2 regions of the Turicibacter bilis genome follow, and region 1 is predicted to be linked to the other one. Evidence: a T-box and tRNA genes for the amino acid it is inferred to sense, from the RefSeq annotation. Region 1 holds a T-box; the other holds one or more tRNA genes.

Region 1 (7,712 bases):
AAGAGGGTGGCAAACCCATCGACAGCCATTCTTCCTATATACTCAGCTAATAAATCAAAGATGGTAATCATAGTGATAAAGAAAAGAATATTCCAACGACTATGATACTGAATCCCACTAATCCATAACATCGCAATTAGTGGAATGGTAATTATTAAAATCAATAAGGTACTCCCAATACTATAAAGAACCACCTTTAGTACGCGATCTGACATAAAATCTCTCCTACAATAAAAAAGGTAACACCGTGAGATGTTACCTTTTATTATATCATAGTTTAATAATTTTAACTTCACCAGGTTGTAGGTGAACACGTAAATTACGATTACCATCAAATTCATGAACTTCACGTTGCCATTCATGAGTTGAGAATAATAAAGAACCTGTACACCAAGTATTCCCTGATTGAGTACGTAAATCCTCTAAATGAACTGTCACATCAATTGGAGAATACATATCAGTGCTTGCTACAATGATGAAAACATTGTTATTGTAGTGACCGCGCTTTCCTTCCTCAATGTATCCAAATCCAATCGCAGGGTCACTTAAGTAATCAAATCCAAGCGATACAAAGTTTTCAAGTTTCGTAAAAGTACTTAAGTGATCTTTGCGGATTTTTGAAACAGCTTCTAGTGTATCTGGTAACTCCCAGCGCATATGATTCAGATAATGGATAGCGAATTTATCAAAGAGTGCAAGCTTTCCAAAGTAACGATCGTTGTGCGGTAACACATATTGCTCATAGTTACGGCAATCAAGACCTGTATTCATCGGTTGAATTTCATAAACTTCTTGTCCAGAGTTAATGAATGGAACTCCATTTGGCATGAACATGTTCATAACGGTTAACATTTTAGATAACGTACGTCCGCCTTCACGTGCAGCTAAGCGAGGGGTATCATGAGTTTCTCCTCCAGCAAACACAGGACATGGTAAGTGACGTGAATCATACATGAATTTGTGTGTACGATGCTCATACGTACGAGGTTCTTGGAAGAATCCATAACCGATAATCATGTTATATCCGTTATCGCGTGATACTTTTGCATTTTCATCTTGTAGCTCCTCAGCGATGAAGCAGAAGTCTGGATCGTTCGTACGTGCATTGGCAATGATACGATGGATGAGTTCAGACGGAAGAGCATGTCCCATATCGATACGAGCCCCATCAATTCCATAATTTTGTTGATAGAATGGAATAATGTTAGATAAAGTTGCCCATAATCCTTCGTTAATGATATTTCCTTTATATAAATTTGATTTAATTGTATCAAATAAGATATAAGGTGGTAACTCTTGTCCGCCTAAGTATTTTTGGCTTTCCACCGGATGGTCCATATACATACGGAAGAACGTGACATCTGTCCATGGTGGTTGCACATCATTAATATGATCTGAGAAGGCTGGTGCAACAGTTAAACCGAATTCACGGCTAACTAAATCTAAAATAGAAGCCCCTGGTGTTTGGCGATATTCTTCTACCACGCGCTCCCATTTTTCAGGATCAATGATGTTTGGTGCATATGAGAATTTATGAATATGATTCCATACTGCTTGTGATGAATACACATAAGGTAAATATTCTGGTTTCGGTGGTAAGGTACTTCCGAGTCCTGGAACATATGGTGGATAATACTCGTGGAATGTATCGGTATATACCCAATAGAACCAATCCGGATGTTCTAAAATTAAATCACTTTCAACTGAATTTGTTCTAGGGATGATGTCAATCATCACTTTCATATCTAAAATATGACAAGCTTCAACAAATGCTTGGAATTCTTCCTCAACAGTTAACTCTGAACCTGTCATGTTATCTTTTAAGCTAGGATCGATTTCAAAGAAGTTGCAAACGCCATAAGGTGATCCTAATTCACCTTTTTTATCTTTTAATGAAAATTTTGAAATTGGGAGCATATAAACTGTATCGACTCCCATTTTCTTTAGTAATGGAAGTAATGCTAATGATTTTACGAATGTCCCTGTTTCATTTAAATCGTATAAGTTATGGTTCTCTAAATCTCCACTTCGGTCATGGTCCCAAGCTGTCGATGTTCGAACCATCATTGAATAAACCACTGAATCTTTAATCCAGTCTCCCCCTAAATAGCCTGGTTTAGCTTCATATGATTGCTTGATTTGACTTAGCGATTGATTATAGTTAACGTCGTCTTTAGCCTGAGGCAAAATGTAGGATTGGATCACTTCACTATAGAAGTTGTATGGATTAACGATGAGTTCCCCCCAACTAGTACGCACCATTTCCTCTCCTTGATAGTTCCATGCATTCCATAAATCAGGAATGGCATAGTTATAGACGTCGTTTTTATGATCATGTTTTTTTAGAACATGTAGTAGTTTTTGTAATTTGCTTCCCCTCACTATTTATTCCTCCTTTTCCATAAATACACAATCATTATAACATCTACATTTGTAAAAAAGTAGAAAACTAAGGGGAATAGGGAAAGGTTGTAATCGGTTACGTCTGTCGAAAAGAAGAGGTTTCTGTAAGAATGAATGACATTTCAGTCAAATGATGATTGAACGCTGGAACCTTGGTCTACACTATAGAGGTATCGATTGAGAGGTGAAAACATGTTCTATCCAGCCTTAATGAAAGCTTTTTATAAATCGTATCAACCTAAGACGAAATCATTTTTAAGTTTATATGAACAACATGCGCAACAAATTACCGATCCGAAATTAAAGAAAGAAGCGTTAGCGAGTCTTTCAAAAAAAGCTTTTCATTGCTATGGAGCATCTTTTTATGCAGCCTTAGTAAGTGAAGAGTATCAAGCCGATTATTTAAAATTTATGACGGCTTATCAGACGATGTGTGACTATTTAGATAATTTAGTCGATCAAACAAATGTTATTAATGAAACGAATTTTCGTCGTTTACATCAGTCGTTATTAGATGTCTTTAAACTAACTCCTCATGCTCCAAATTATTATCAGTATCAAACACAGCAACTCGATGGAGGCTATTTGAATATGCTTGTCCGCTTGTGCCAAGAATCATTAAAAAAGATTCCTCACTATTCGCTTTATGCTTCTTGGCTTGGTCGCTTAGCTGGATTGTATGTAGATTTACAAGTTTATAAGCATTTAAAAGTATCAGAGCGGGAAGTTCGATTAATTCAATTAAGAAGTCAGCAAAAACGATTAGCAGGTGATTTAACTTGGTTTGAGTTTGGTGCAGCCTGTGGTTCAACACTTGGAATTTTTACGATGGTGGCTTATGCGATGAATCAAGACCGTTATCAAATCCAACCTGAGTGTATTTTTCAAGCAATGTTTCCAGCGGTGCAAGAACTTCATATTATGCTTGATTATCTAATTGATTTAGAGGAAGATATCGAAGAAGGAGAACTTAATTTCTTTTCTTATTATCATAACTTTGAAGAGGGAATTTATCGGATTCTTGACGTTTACTACGAGGCCCAACAGCAGATAAGGCTCTTACCGGAGAAAGGATTTCATCAAACGATTAATGATGGACTCTTCGCATTATACTTAGCAGAAGGTGTGAAGAAAAATCCTCAACTTCGTATCGTTCAAAAACAAATCATTAAAAAACTCGGTTTTCGTGCCCGCTTTTTATTCCATCATACGAGAAAGTTTGTAAAGTAATCATGAATGTATAGGTATATGGGTAGTGGTATTTTCTGAAGTTTTATTTCTTTTATCATTACAAATTAAGGAACAAAAAAAGCTACTATTAAAGTAGCTTTTTTAATGTAGTTTTTCGATGGCGACAATGAATGGAGCCGTTGGTCGGTTAATGAATTGGTACGTTAAGACTTGAGTTGTTTTAGTATCTAGTGTTTCAAAACACTGCTCTAGATAGTGGCGTTCCACTTTTCCTTCCTCATGTCCATGATACACAACTAAAATAATAATTCCATTTTTCTTTAATAAGCTTAAAATGTCAGTGACAGCTTTCCATGTCGTTTCACCATGAGTCGTAATACTTTGATCACTACCAGGAAGGTAACCTAGATTAAAAATCGCCGCGCTAATTGGTTGCTGCACATAGTTTAGGACATGTTGATGTCCATCATGAATTAAAGTTACATGGTTAATATCAGCTTCTTTTAACTTAGTTTGCGTGCTTTGAATGGCTTCTTCTTGGACATCAAAGCTATAAACATGGCCTGACTCACCAACAAGTTCTGCTAAAAATAACGTATCATAACCATTACCAGCTGTTCCATCAATCGCAACATCACCTGGTTTTAAAGCTTTTTCTAATAAATTTTTTGAAAAGGGAAGAACGCGTTCTAATGTTTGTGCCATCTTAGTTTTCCTCCGGTTTTTGATAAAGTCGCCCTTGGTACGTGTTACGCTCTTTTAAGCGATCATCAATTGCATTTAAAACTTCCCATTTTTTTAAACTCCACATCGGTCCAACTAATTCTTCACGAACGGCATCACCTGTTAAACGATGGATAACCATTTCAGGGGGTAAGATTTCTAATTGATCAACCACTAAGTCGATATACTCATCTTTCTCCATGAGTGTTAACATCCCTTTGTCTAACATTTTGTGCATTGGTGTTCCTTCAATGACGTGAAGTAAATGAATTTTGATCCCTTGGACATCAAGTCCTGCTACAGCTTTCGCCGTTTCTAACATCATTTCATGTGTTTCACCTGGTAATCCATTAATGATATGAATGATAACGTCGATATTTTTCGCGCGAAGTTTGTTAACTCCTTCGACTAATGTTTGATAATCATGTCCGCGGTTAATAAGTTTTCCTGTTTTATCATGCATTGATTGAAGCCCAAGTTCTACCCATAAATCGACTTCTTTGTTTAATTCACCTAAGTAGTCGACGACATCATCTGGTAAACAGTCAGGACGTGTCCCAATTGAAAGAGCGACGATATTAGGATCACATTCTAGCACAGCTTCGTATTTACGTTTTAAGACTTCAAGTGGTGCATGTGTATTTGAGAAAGCTTGGAAATAGGCGATGTATCCTGCTTCAGGCCATTTTTGATGCATCATCTCTTTGACTTGATTAAATTGAGTTTTTAAGTTGTCTTCTGGATTTCCAGCAAAGTCACCACTACCTTTGGTACTACAGAACGTACATCCACCGTATTTAACCGTTCCATCAATATTTGGGCAAGTAAATCCAGCATTAATCATGACTTTGAAGATTTTTTGGTTATATTTTTCACGTAAATGATAGTTTAATGTATGGTATCGTTTATCAGCATAGCTGTATGGAAACGGATTGTTCATCTATCTATTCCTCCTGTTTTTAGTATATTCTTTTTATCAAATCAATCACGAATGAATCATTTAAGATAGTCCTTTAAAATGATGAGGATTGTGGTATGTTGTTTGTTTATCGTCTTTTATTTTATCATAGATGTGAATTAGTGGCACGAGATATTGTTTTATGACGTTTTTTTATAAAAAATCTTGTTTTTTGTGAAAGGTTTGATATAATTTTTCTAGAATAAACTTATATGAACCGTGAAGAGGACTAGTAGTAAGTTGGGACTATTGTAGAGAGCGAATGGTTGGTGTAAATTCGTATAGAACACTTATGAACTCACCTCGGAGTTGCAATTGTGAAATTTAAGTAATGATTGCCGTATTCTTGCGTTAAAAGATGAGAGAGGTAAGAGACTACTTTTTTTAGACTCTTGCAACTAAGGTGGTACCGCGTAATTTACGTCCTTAGAATAGAAATATTCTAAGGACTTTTTTTGTTAGTTCAACGATCTGCTTTAGTGGATTAATTCAACTATATGTATAGCGAAGTAGTTGGACTCTTAGCTTTCCCTCCTTTGATGGGAAGAGGGTGTTCTCTTTAACTTTTTGAGTGAGGGATAAAAGATTTTTCTTACCCCATCTTTATTAAAAAGAATAAGATATAGGTTTATGGAATTTAATCCATTATTTTGTATTAATGAATAATTTATATCGATTCGTCACAAATTATTCATAATATTTGGTTTTATTTTAGTGAAGTGTTTACTTCATCATTTAAGAAAAGAAAGCAGTATTTAAATTTTCTTAATGAATAGTAGACTCACCTACAAATTTAAGATTACCCCAGCAGTGGAGGATACCTGCTTCGCAGGCCGGGGGCCCGGAGGTAGAATTATGGCATTTGATCACAAACAGATTGAACAAAAGTGGCAAAATTATTGGCTAGAAAATAAGACATTCAAAACGTCTGAAGATAAGTCAAAACCTAAGTATTATGCATTAGATATGTTCCCTTATCCATCTGGAGCGGGACTTCACGTCGGTCATCCAGAAGGATATACAGCAACTGATATTGTTTCTCGTATGAAACGTATGCAAGGGTACCGTGTCTTACATCCAATGGGATGGGATGCATTCGGTTTACCAGCTGAGCAATATGCATTAAATACAGGAAATGACCCTCGTGAATTTACGGATATTAACATTAATACATTCCGTAAACAAATTCAATCATTAGGATTCTCATATGATTGGGATAAAGAGTTAAATACAACCGATCCAAAATATTATAAATGGACACAATGGATTTTCACCCAATTATATAACATGGGATTAGCTGAAATTAAAGATATTGAAGTTAACTGGTGTGAAGGGTTAGGAACAGTTTTAGCAAATGAGGAAGTTTTAAATGTTGATGGGAAAATGGTCTCTGAACGTGGGGAACATCCTGTAATCAAGAAACCAATGAAACAATGGGTGCTTAAAATTACACATTATGCTGAACGATTACTTGAAGATTTAGAAGGGTTAGACTGGACAGAAAGCATTAAAGATATGCAACGTAACTGGATCGGTAAGAGTGAAGGAGCGTTAATTAACTTTAAAGTTAATGGAACAGAACATTCATTTGATGTGTTTACAACACGTCCTGATACGGTATTCGGTGTAACATACGTTGTTTTAGCACCAGAACATCCATTAGTAAATGAAATTACAACGCCTGAATGTAAAGAAGCGGTTGTTGCTTATCAAGAAGCTGCAAAAGCAAAATCTGATTTAGAGCGTACAGAATTAAATAAAGAAAAATCAGGTGTGGCAACAGGAGCTTACGCAATTCATCCAATTACAGGAGCTCAAGTTCCAGTTTGGATCGGAGATTATGTTTTAGCAAGCTACGGAACAGGAGCTGTTATGGCAGTGCCTGCACACGATGAGCGTGACTACGAATTCGCTAAGAAATATGACTTAACAATTAAGCAAGTCATTGAAGGGGATATCACAGAAGGTGCCTTCACTGGAGATGATGCTCACATCGAATCAGACTTCATTAATGGAATGAACAATGCAGATGCTAAAGCTGCTGTTATTGAATGGTTAGAAGCAAACGGTGCTGGATCTCGTAAAGTTAACTATAAACTACGTGACTGGTTATTCTCTCGTCAACGTTATTGGGGAGAACCATTCCCAGTGATTATGTGGGAAGATGGAACAATGTCTGTTTTAGAAGCCGATCAATTACCACTTGAATTACCAGTGATGGATAACATCAAACCATCTGGAACAGGTGAATCTCCACTTGCTAATGCAAAAGAATGGTTAGAAGTTGTACGTGAAGATGGAGTAAAAGGTCGTCGTGAAACAAATACAATGCCACAATGGGCTGGAAGCTGCTGGTACTACATTGGCTATATCTTAAAACAAGGTGAAGACTATGTTGGATTAAATACAGAAGAAGCCAAACAATTATTAAAAGAAT
Region 2 (7,712 bases), 510 kb from region 1:
TTCTTTGAGATGCTTCGATTGAAATCAGTGCAAAAAGGAGTTCAATCGATTCAAGTTTTCTTTGATGGAATGGGAGTAGGGTTAACGACAGTTGTGATTCAAGTCGTAGCAGCATTAACGTTTGTGGAAGGATTAAAAATTATTGGTGTTATTGATTTGTTAACTAATAGTATTAATCAACTTAGTGGAGCAGGATTAATTTTAACGTTATTCTTCTGTGGATTGGCTCTTTGTGTCGGATTATTAAGCGGAAGTGGATTGGCTCTCTTTTATGCATGCGTAGAATTAATGCCGAGCTTTGCAGCGTCTGCTGGGATGAATGCGATGTTACTTGCTATTCCGATGCAGTTTGTCTCTCATTTAGTAAAAAGTATTTCACCTGTATCGCCAACTGTTATTATTATTTCATCCATGATGAATGTCTCGCCTGTTGGATTAATTAAACGTACTATTGTACCTGTACTTATTGGAATGCTATTATCAATTATCCTACCGTATCTCTTATTTTAGTACACCGTGAAATGCTTAGTAATTAAGGACAATCAGTTACATATTTCACCCGTTTTCATATAATGCAGTAAAGAAACGAATGAAGGCTGTACAAGATAGAGGGGGGAATCCGATGCTTAGAGTCAATCGAACCTTTTTATTTGTTTATAATTTATTAGTTGCTTTAGCGTTCTTATTGCGTTATGTGATGGTTGGGCCTATCCTATTTAATCAAGTTTGGTGTTATTGGATGGTTCTAGTTGCGATGGTGTTAGTATTATCATTGTTAAATTATGTGACGTTTTGTCATCCGACACCACTTGAGATTGTCGCTTATCATGTCAATCTTATTATGCGTCATCCTATTGATCAAGGTGAAGATGAGGAGTATGATGCGCGTAATAAGTTATATTTATCTGAACGTTTTATAGAAAGCTCTAATTATAAATTTTTCTATTATGAAGACTGTTGTGCTAAAACGAATCAATATCATCGTATGAAAATTAAATTAGCTATTGGTGAACAAACCTTTAATAAAGCATCCATTATTATTAAAACGATGGATCAACAATATATTCGTTTTAATATGATTAAAGAAACAGATTATTCGCTGTTGGCCTTTTTATATGAGTGGGAAATTGATGACATTGACTATAGTGATCAAACAACATTTGAACGAATGGTCAAAGGTCAATAACGTGAAAGAGTTAGTAGAAAAGTGGTTCTACTAACTCTTTTTTATTAAATAGACAAGTACTGTTAGATAAAAATGTTGTTTTTAGCCTTTATAATCTAATTCGGTTAGAAATAACTTTTGATATGAGGTTGTTTATTATCAATATGATTGTTTAATGCAATTAAAAAAAGTCATTTAAGAATAATTCCTTATTCCTAAATGACTTGAATGAACCTTAGAACGTTATCTTTTGCTTCCTCCATCCTTAATTGAAAGGTCAGGGAATATTGAGTGGAAAGGTAGAGGATTGGTGTTTAAAGTTCCTATCTCCAACCTCATCTATCGAGAAAACAATCAAAAATCCAATTCCTGTTTTAGAGTCAAAGATTTCACTTTTAAAAGAATTACTGAAGCTTTATGAGATAAATTTAATGGTTGAAGGGTATTATGTTTATGATGAACAACAGCTTTGTTTACAATTAAGCCCGGTATCGCAAAAGTTAAATTTTATCAAAGAACAAGAGCTTCAATGTTTTTTTAAACAACTCTCAACAAAAGCAACTTCAAAAACAACTTTGAATGATGATCAGCTTCAACGTATTTTTTCTTTTGTGATTTCAATGCGTTATGTTGAATATTTAAGAGGGTTTTACAATGAGCTGAGTTTAGTTGATAAGGTGCACTTATCGTCTACCTTAAGCCGATGTTCAAAGGAGTTACTTGCATTTTTTGTCAGTCCTAATTCTTTGACAATTCAAAAGATACAGCAGTTTAAACACAGATATTTAGAAGTTCCAGCTCAACGAATACATCAACTGCAAACAAAATTATTTCATGAATTAGAAAGGTGGGCGCTAGCCCATCCTGATCTTGAATTTATGAGCTTCAATGAGGAAGTGCTAACTTTTTCTGAAGGATTTCAATTCTCGCACTTAGACCGCAAAGAACCCTTTGTCATTTTACATGACTCATAACTCTTCGCCATTGTAAGCTTTAAGAAATTATGGTTTAATTATCCATATTAATTAAATGAGGGAGAGGTAAATATGATAAGTATCCGCCCAATGGATGCAATTGATTATGAGAAGGTTGCTAACATCTATCAACAGGGAATTGATTCTAAACAATGTACATTTGAGACAGAAGTACCAACCTGGGAGAGTTTTGATCAAGGACATCTTCAGTATCCGCGATTAGTAGCAGTTGATGAACAAGGACAGGTCTGTGGATTTATCGTCTTGAGTTTAATGAGTTCAAGACGATGCTTTCGAGGAGTTGCCGAGATTAGTATTTATTTAGATCGAGCTTATACAGGACAAGGGATTGGAAGAACCTTAATGAATGAAATGATTACTCAATCAGAAGAAGCGGGGATTTGGAGTTTATTTTCTGGAATTTTTCCAGAAAATAAAGCAAGTATTGCACTTCATCAACGATGTGGTTTTCGAGAAATTGGTTATCGTGAGAAAATGGGAGAAAGCGAGGATGGTACTTTTCGAGATGTTATCTTTTTTGAGCGTCGAAGTCAGATCATTGGGTAGATGATAATTTTGTAATTTAATCTATCTTTGAGTTTCGCCTAACATTTAAACGCATATAGTAAAGTAGACAGTTAAAGTGAGGCGATACAATGGAATATGGTATTAGTGGTTATCAAACTGATTACCGATTTATGAAAAAAGAGGTGATTCAACTTGCTCATGAAACGGTTCCGTTAACGGGAACTGAACAAGTCGATCAAATTTATTTATTAGGAACTAAAGAGGATGATAATTTAATTTATAGCGATATTGCATTGGTTGTTGAAAATGGAGCAACTGGAGAAAAAAAGTTTTACACAATTCCAACTTCAAAAGGAATGGGGGGCGGGATAGATCTTGTAGATTTTACGCATGATGGTTTGTTAGACGTGGGGGTCTATATTTTTAGTGGTGGAACCGGAAGTCAAGTCGATTATTATATTTTCTTTAATCAAGGTAAGGCAGTACAACTTGGATTTAGTAATAAATTATTAGAAGAAAAACTTAAATTTCAAGTCACCTACTTACCTAAGTATCAAGTCGAAATTAAAAATTTGAATACAAATGAGACAACTATTTTAGATTTATCAAGACGGAGTTCAGATTATTTAGAGGCGATTTACGATACGCAAGGGAATTTAAAAAATCCATTATTAGGGGTTGTCGCTCCTGTCAGTGATTCAAATCCAATCAATAGTAAACATTACTCTCAAGGTCATGATCTGATTTTAACCCAACGAATATTAGGCCGTTCACATAATGATACGTTAGGTTATGTTCAATCATACATAGGGTTTGATGAAGGAAAATATTATGTCTATCGTACGCTAATTTCACAATAATAGGCGATTTAACTAAAAATCATGATTAAAAGTTAAAAAAAATCAAATACTAAAGGTCAGAAACTGTATTTTATATGGGAGTGATATAGATGACAATTGAAGCCTTTGTATTTGGAGCTATTTTTGAAATGTGTATTACTTATTTAATTTTATGTGAATTATTTTTTTAGATATGAAACATTAAGTCATGAAAAAAACATCATCTTAACTAAGAATGATGTTTTTTTCATCATTAGTAGGTTGATAGGATAAGGAATACGTTAGTAAAGCTAAAATTAGCATTCCAATGAATAATGGAAATAGATTTGATAAGTTAGCCAATTGGAAAAATTGAAGATTAGCATCAGGGGAGGATATTTTATTAATGACATAGAGGTAATGATTTAAGTTTGGGTTGATGGCTTTTTTACATTGAATTCGTTGGATTAAGTCTAACTAAAAGTCAGGTGATTGGTCATTCTAACCTAAGGTGAGATAAGTTTCATTTCTAATGGTTGCAGGAACAGCCCCATGTAATCACATTGTTTTCTTACTAAGAGATATGGGCTTACTTGAGGGGCTTCAATAGTTAAATAACTCACCATAAGGGCATGCTTCTCGAGCAAAAGTTTAAATTTGAATATGACGCTCACTAAATATTTCTTCGCTAAAAGTAGGTAAATGAGCCTTAAGTTTTACATTGGCTTGTGCTTGTGTTTCAAGTATTGGATGAAATCAACAAATGAAGCTAAGTAATAGTAATAGCCTGTATTTTTTAGATACATCATAGAAAGCCCTCCTACACCATACTGTGTTAATTGTAGCATGTAGATGTATTTATGCGAAATATTTCCATAAAAAAGAAGCTATCGATGAGATAGCTTCTTCTTAAGTGACAGTATGGTGGAGTAAATAGTGTGATGGTGTATGAGATGTTGGTAGTTTTATAAAGTGATAAAAGGATTATTTGTTAGTAAAAGGTAAAGAAATAAATAATGTATGAAGTATAATGGCTATAACAATGGATTAAAAGTGTTTAAAAGATAGAAGTTTAAATAAAAATTTAGTAAGGATATAGGAGAATGATAGGTAATGTATGAATGTTTATGTTTAGAAAAATTTAATCAATTGTTTGATTGTGTCTACTGTCCTTAATCGACTGAGGATACCGGAAGTGATTAAGTAAATAGATTTTGTTAAAGTGTTGTAGGAAAGTTGGATATTAGACTGAATTAGGAATGTTTTTAGGATGTATGAGTGATTTGGTATCCTCAATATACCATATGAAAATAAAGAAGAGTTGTCTGTGTTTATGTCATCAAAAATAAAAAAAACACCTTAATCGGTGTTTATTGTTCGGTTTGGTACCAATGGCCGGACTCGAACCGGCATGAAGTAAGCTTCGGTGGATTTTGAGTCCACTGCGTCTACCAATTCCGCCACACTGGCATTTACAAATTTATTATATCATATCTTATAGCAGTTGCAAGTGTTTTTTTCAAAAAAATTCCAATTGTGAACGGTAGTATATCATTGTGAATGAATTCCTAATGTAAATTTTAATTAGAAAAAAATAGAAAAATACAAAAAAATCAACAAATAATACTCATTTTTTTAAAAAAGATGCGTATATTATAAATATAAAACGCTTTCTTTTTTGGGGGGTAATCTCATTAACAACAGATAATAAAAAAATCAGTGTGGTGATCCGATGAATGAGTGAGATTAGCAGAAAAGAAAAGGCGTCTAATGAAACCATTTGGAGGGATCAATTATGAACGTATATTGGAAACCTACAGTGAATCAAATGATGAGTGAAGATGTTTTTAATCAATCACTACAAGAGGTTGAATGTAAGATTTCAGCTTGGGGTCAACGTGAGTTAGCATTAAGTGGTTTCTTATTAGCTTCATTTGTTGAACAAAAAGTAGAGGAATATAAACGTTCGTTTATTCAAATTGAAATGCCGTTTCATACAGAAGCAGAGTGTCAAGCTTATTTAGATGATTTTTATCATGAATATGCTGAAGTTATTAAATTATTTCCTTATGACCGTTGGGTATGGGTTAAAAAACTAGAAGTGATACAATATGGGCCTTATGATATTCAGTGTGTTCATGTTCCTAGCCAAGTGCTAGATCATAAAGAATTCCCATTAGGTTAAGTTAGTATAGATGAGTTTGTCAATATCAAAGGAAAATAAATATAAGTCAGATAAGTTTTTTATATTGGAAAACTTTTAGTTGGACTATCGTCAGTTTTAGTATTAAAACAATTGAGCAACTAAGACTGATATCCAGGGATGAAATACACTTCTGTTTTCATAATTATATAGTTCTCTAATATATCTAAAATAAAAAGAGGGGGGGATTTCTAAAATTCCCCTCTTTTTCAAACTAGTTAAAGTCATTATCAGAATTAGACTTTATTTTAATTCATCGATAAACAGCTATTGAGGCAGAGTTGACTAATAAAAGAATATTTTCATTTAATAAGGGATAGGGTTAGATAAACCTTTTGATCATTTATCTAACTCTTTTAATTGGAAAAAAATTCATGAATAAATGAGTAAAAAATTGTTTACAAACGTCAGTAAATGGTTTAAAATAATCAATGTGGAAAACAAAACAAAAAATGTCTCGGTAGCTCAGCTGGATAGAGCAACGGCCTTCTAAGCCGTCGGTCGGGGGTTCGAATCCCTCCCGGGATGCCACTTAATTGAACTAAATGACTACAACGGTGTAGTTTTTTTAATGTCTAAGCGTTAGGTGTATATTAACGTCCGATGTTGGTCGTTTGTTTAATGTTTTTGAATAAAAAATGTCTCGGTAGCTCAGCTGGATAGAGCAACGGCCTTCTAAGCCGTCGGTCGGGGGTTCGAATCCCTCCCGGGATGCCATTTGATAGAAGATAATGAACTACATAATTGTAGTTCTTTTTTTGTTGTTTAAAAAGGAAGATGAAACGGAAAAAAACGGCTCTTTGTCAACTGGTGTGGGTGAAGAAATTTTATACCTGTAATCGTGAGGGATTAAGCTGCTCATTGAGCAGTTTGATTCCTTTTATTTTTTTGTTCAAAGGTGTACTTATGGATAATCAAAATTCTAGCTTTGAAATGATAGAAACTACGGTATCCAAAGGCCATGCGTTTAATCACTTTAATCTTGTTATTAATCCCTTCAAGCACTCCATTGGTATAAGATGTTTCAATCGTATTTTTGATATAATCTTGGTAGTTAGTTAATGTTTTTAAAGCTGTTTTCATTTCAGGTGAAAGTAAGTCAGAGGGGTTTTGAATGGCATGATGAAAAGCATCAAAGTTGCGAAGTTTGATGGCCTGTTTGATGGTTTGATAGAAGTCATAAGTGGCTTTTAATTCCGGATCTAAAGCGAGTAAAAAGTCGATGATTTCTTGTTGAGAAATCTGCTTTTTGAAACAGTTAGAATAGAAGTAGTGGGTAGAATGGATATCCTCTTGGGCTTTTAATAAAAGGCGCCAATAATGTTTGAATTTATTGTAGAATTCTTTGTTTTGGTTCATGAAGCGAATACGAGTTTTATTGAGGGCACGAGATAAAAGTTGAACGACGTGGAACTTATCTAAAACAATTTTAGCGTTGGGAAACACCTCTTTAATGAGTGTCATATACGGAGCATACATATCAATAACAACGTGAGTTACACCTTCACGGGCCTCCTTAGAAAATCGCATGAAATAAGGTTTTAAAGTGCTTAGACGACGGTCTTCAACGATATCAATTAACTTCCCATTAGAAGCATCACAAAAAATGAATGACATAGCCCCTTCCGCTGATTTGACCGACTTAAACTCATCAAAACAAAGCACCTTTGGAAGAGAGTTAAAATGAAGGGGTTGTTCCTCGTACGATGTATGAATGATCCGATTGACCGTTGAATGGGATACGTTGAGTTCACGGGCAATATCTGACTCGGATTTTTTATGGCTAGCCTCTAGGAAAATGGCTTGTTTAAGGGGATTAGAAAGGTAACAATTAGATTCTACGAGAGAGGTTTTAAGCGTAAAGGTACGATCACAATGACGGCATTTATAGCGTTGCTTTTTTAAATCGAGATAGGTATCAAAGCCAGAGAGTTTCATCATCTTAATACGAGAGGTTTTGAAGCCGTGTTTAATGATTTGTGAGTCAAAGAGATGACCACAGTTGTAACAATGGGTCGGTTGAA

The links. A T-box is a leader RNA that pairs with one kind of tRNA and senses whether it is charged. The one in region 1 lies ahead of leuS (leucine--tRNA ligase), so its partner is inferred to be a tRNA-Leu.
Region 2: it has a tRNA-Leu gene. The T-box ahead of leuS (leucine--tRNA ligase) is inferred to sense a tRNA for this amino acid. The anticodon was not compared.

The regions. Positions count from the first base shown of each region.
Region 1 is NZ_CP071249.1:1,202,856-1,210,567, reverse strand. Features, by position in the region: gene J0J69_RS05935 (YrvL family regulatory protein) at 1-215, opposite strand, end outside; gene J0J69_RS05930 (alpha-amylase family protein) at 271-2,382, opposite strand; gene J0J69_RS05925 (DUF2600 family protein) at 2,596-3,633, shown strand; gene mnmM (tRNA 5-(aminomethyl)-2-thiouridylate-methyltransferase MnmM) at 3,736-4,299, opposite strand; gene mnmL (tRNA modification radical SAM protein MnmL/YtqA) at 4,301-5,257, opposite strand; T-box leader at 5,486-5,706, shown strand; gene leuS (leucine--tRNA ligase) at 6,131-7,712, shown strand, end outside.
Region 2 is NZ_CP071249.1:689,979-697,690, reverse strand. Features, by position in the region: gene dcuC (C4-dicarboxylate transporter DcuC) at 1-510, shown strand, start outside; gene J0J69_RS03270 (hypothetical protein) at 623-1,186, shown strand; gene J0J69_RS03265 (hypothetical protein) at 1,453-2,139, shown strand; gene J0J69_RS03260 (GNAT family N-acetyltransferase) at 2,212-2,706, shown strand; gene J0J69_RS03255 (YybI family spore inner coat protein) at 2,796-3,527, shown strand; tRNA gene J0J69_RS03250 (tRNA-Leu) at 4,869-4,955, opposite strand; gene J0J69_RS03245 (hypothetical protein) at 5,281-5,670, shown strand; tRNA gene J0J69_RS03240 (tRNA-Arg) at 6,143-6,219, shown strand; tRNA gene J0J69_RS03235 (tRNA-Arg) at 6,329-6,405, shown strand; gene J0J69_RS03230 (ISL3 family transposase) at 6,547-7,712, opposite strand, start outside.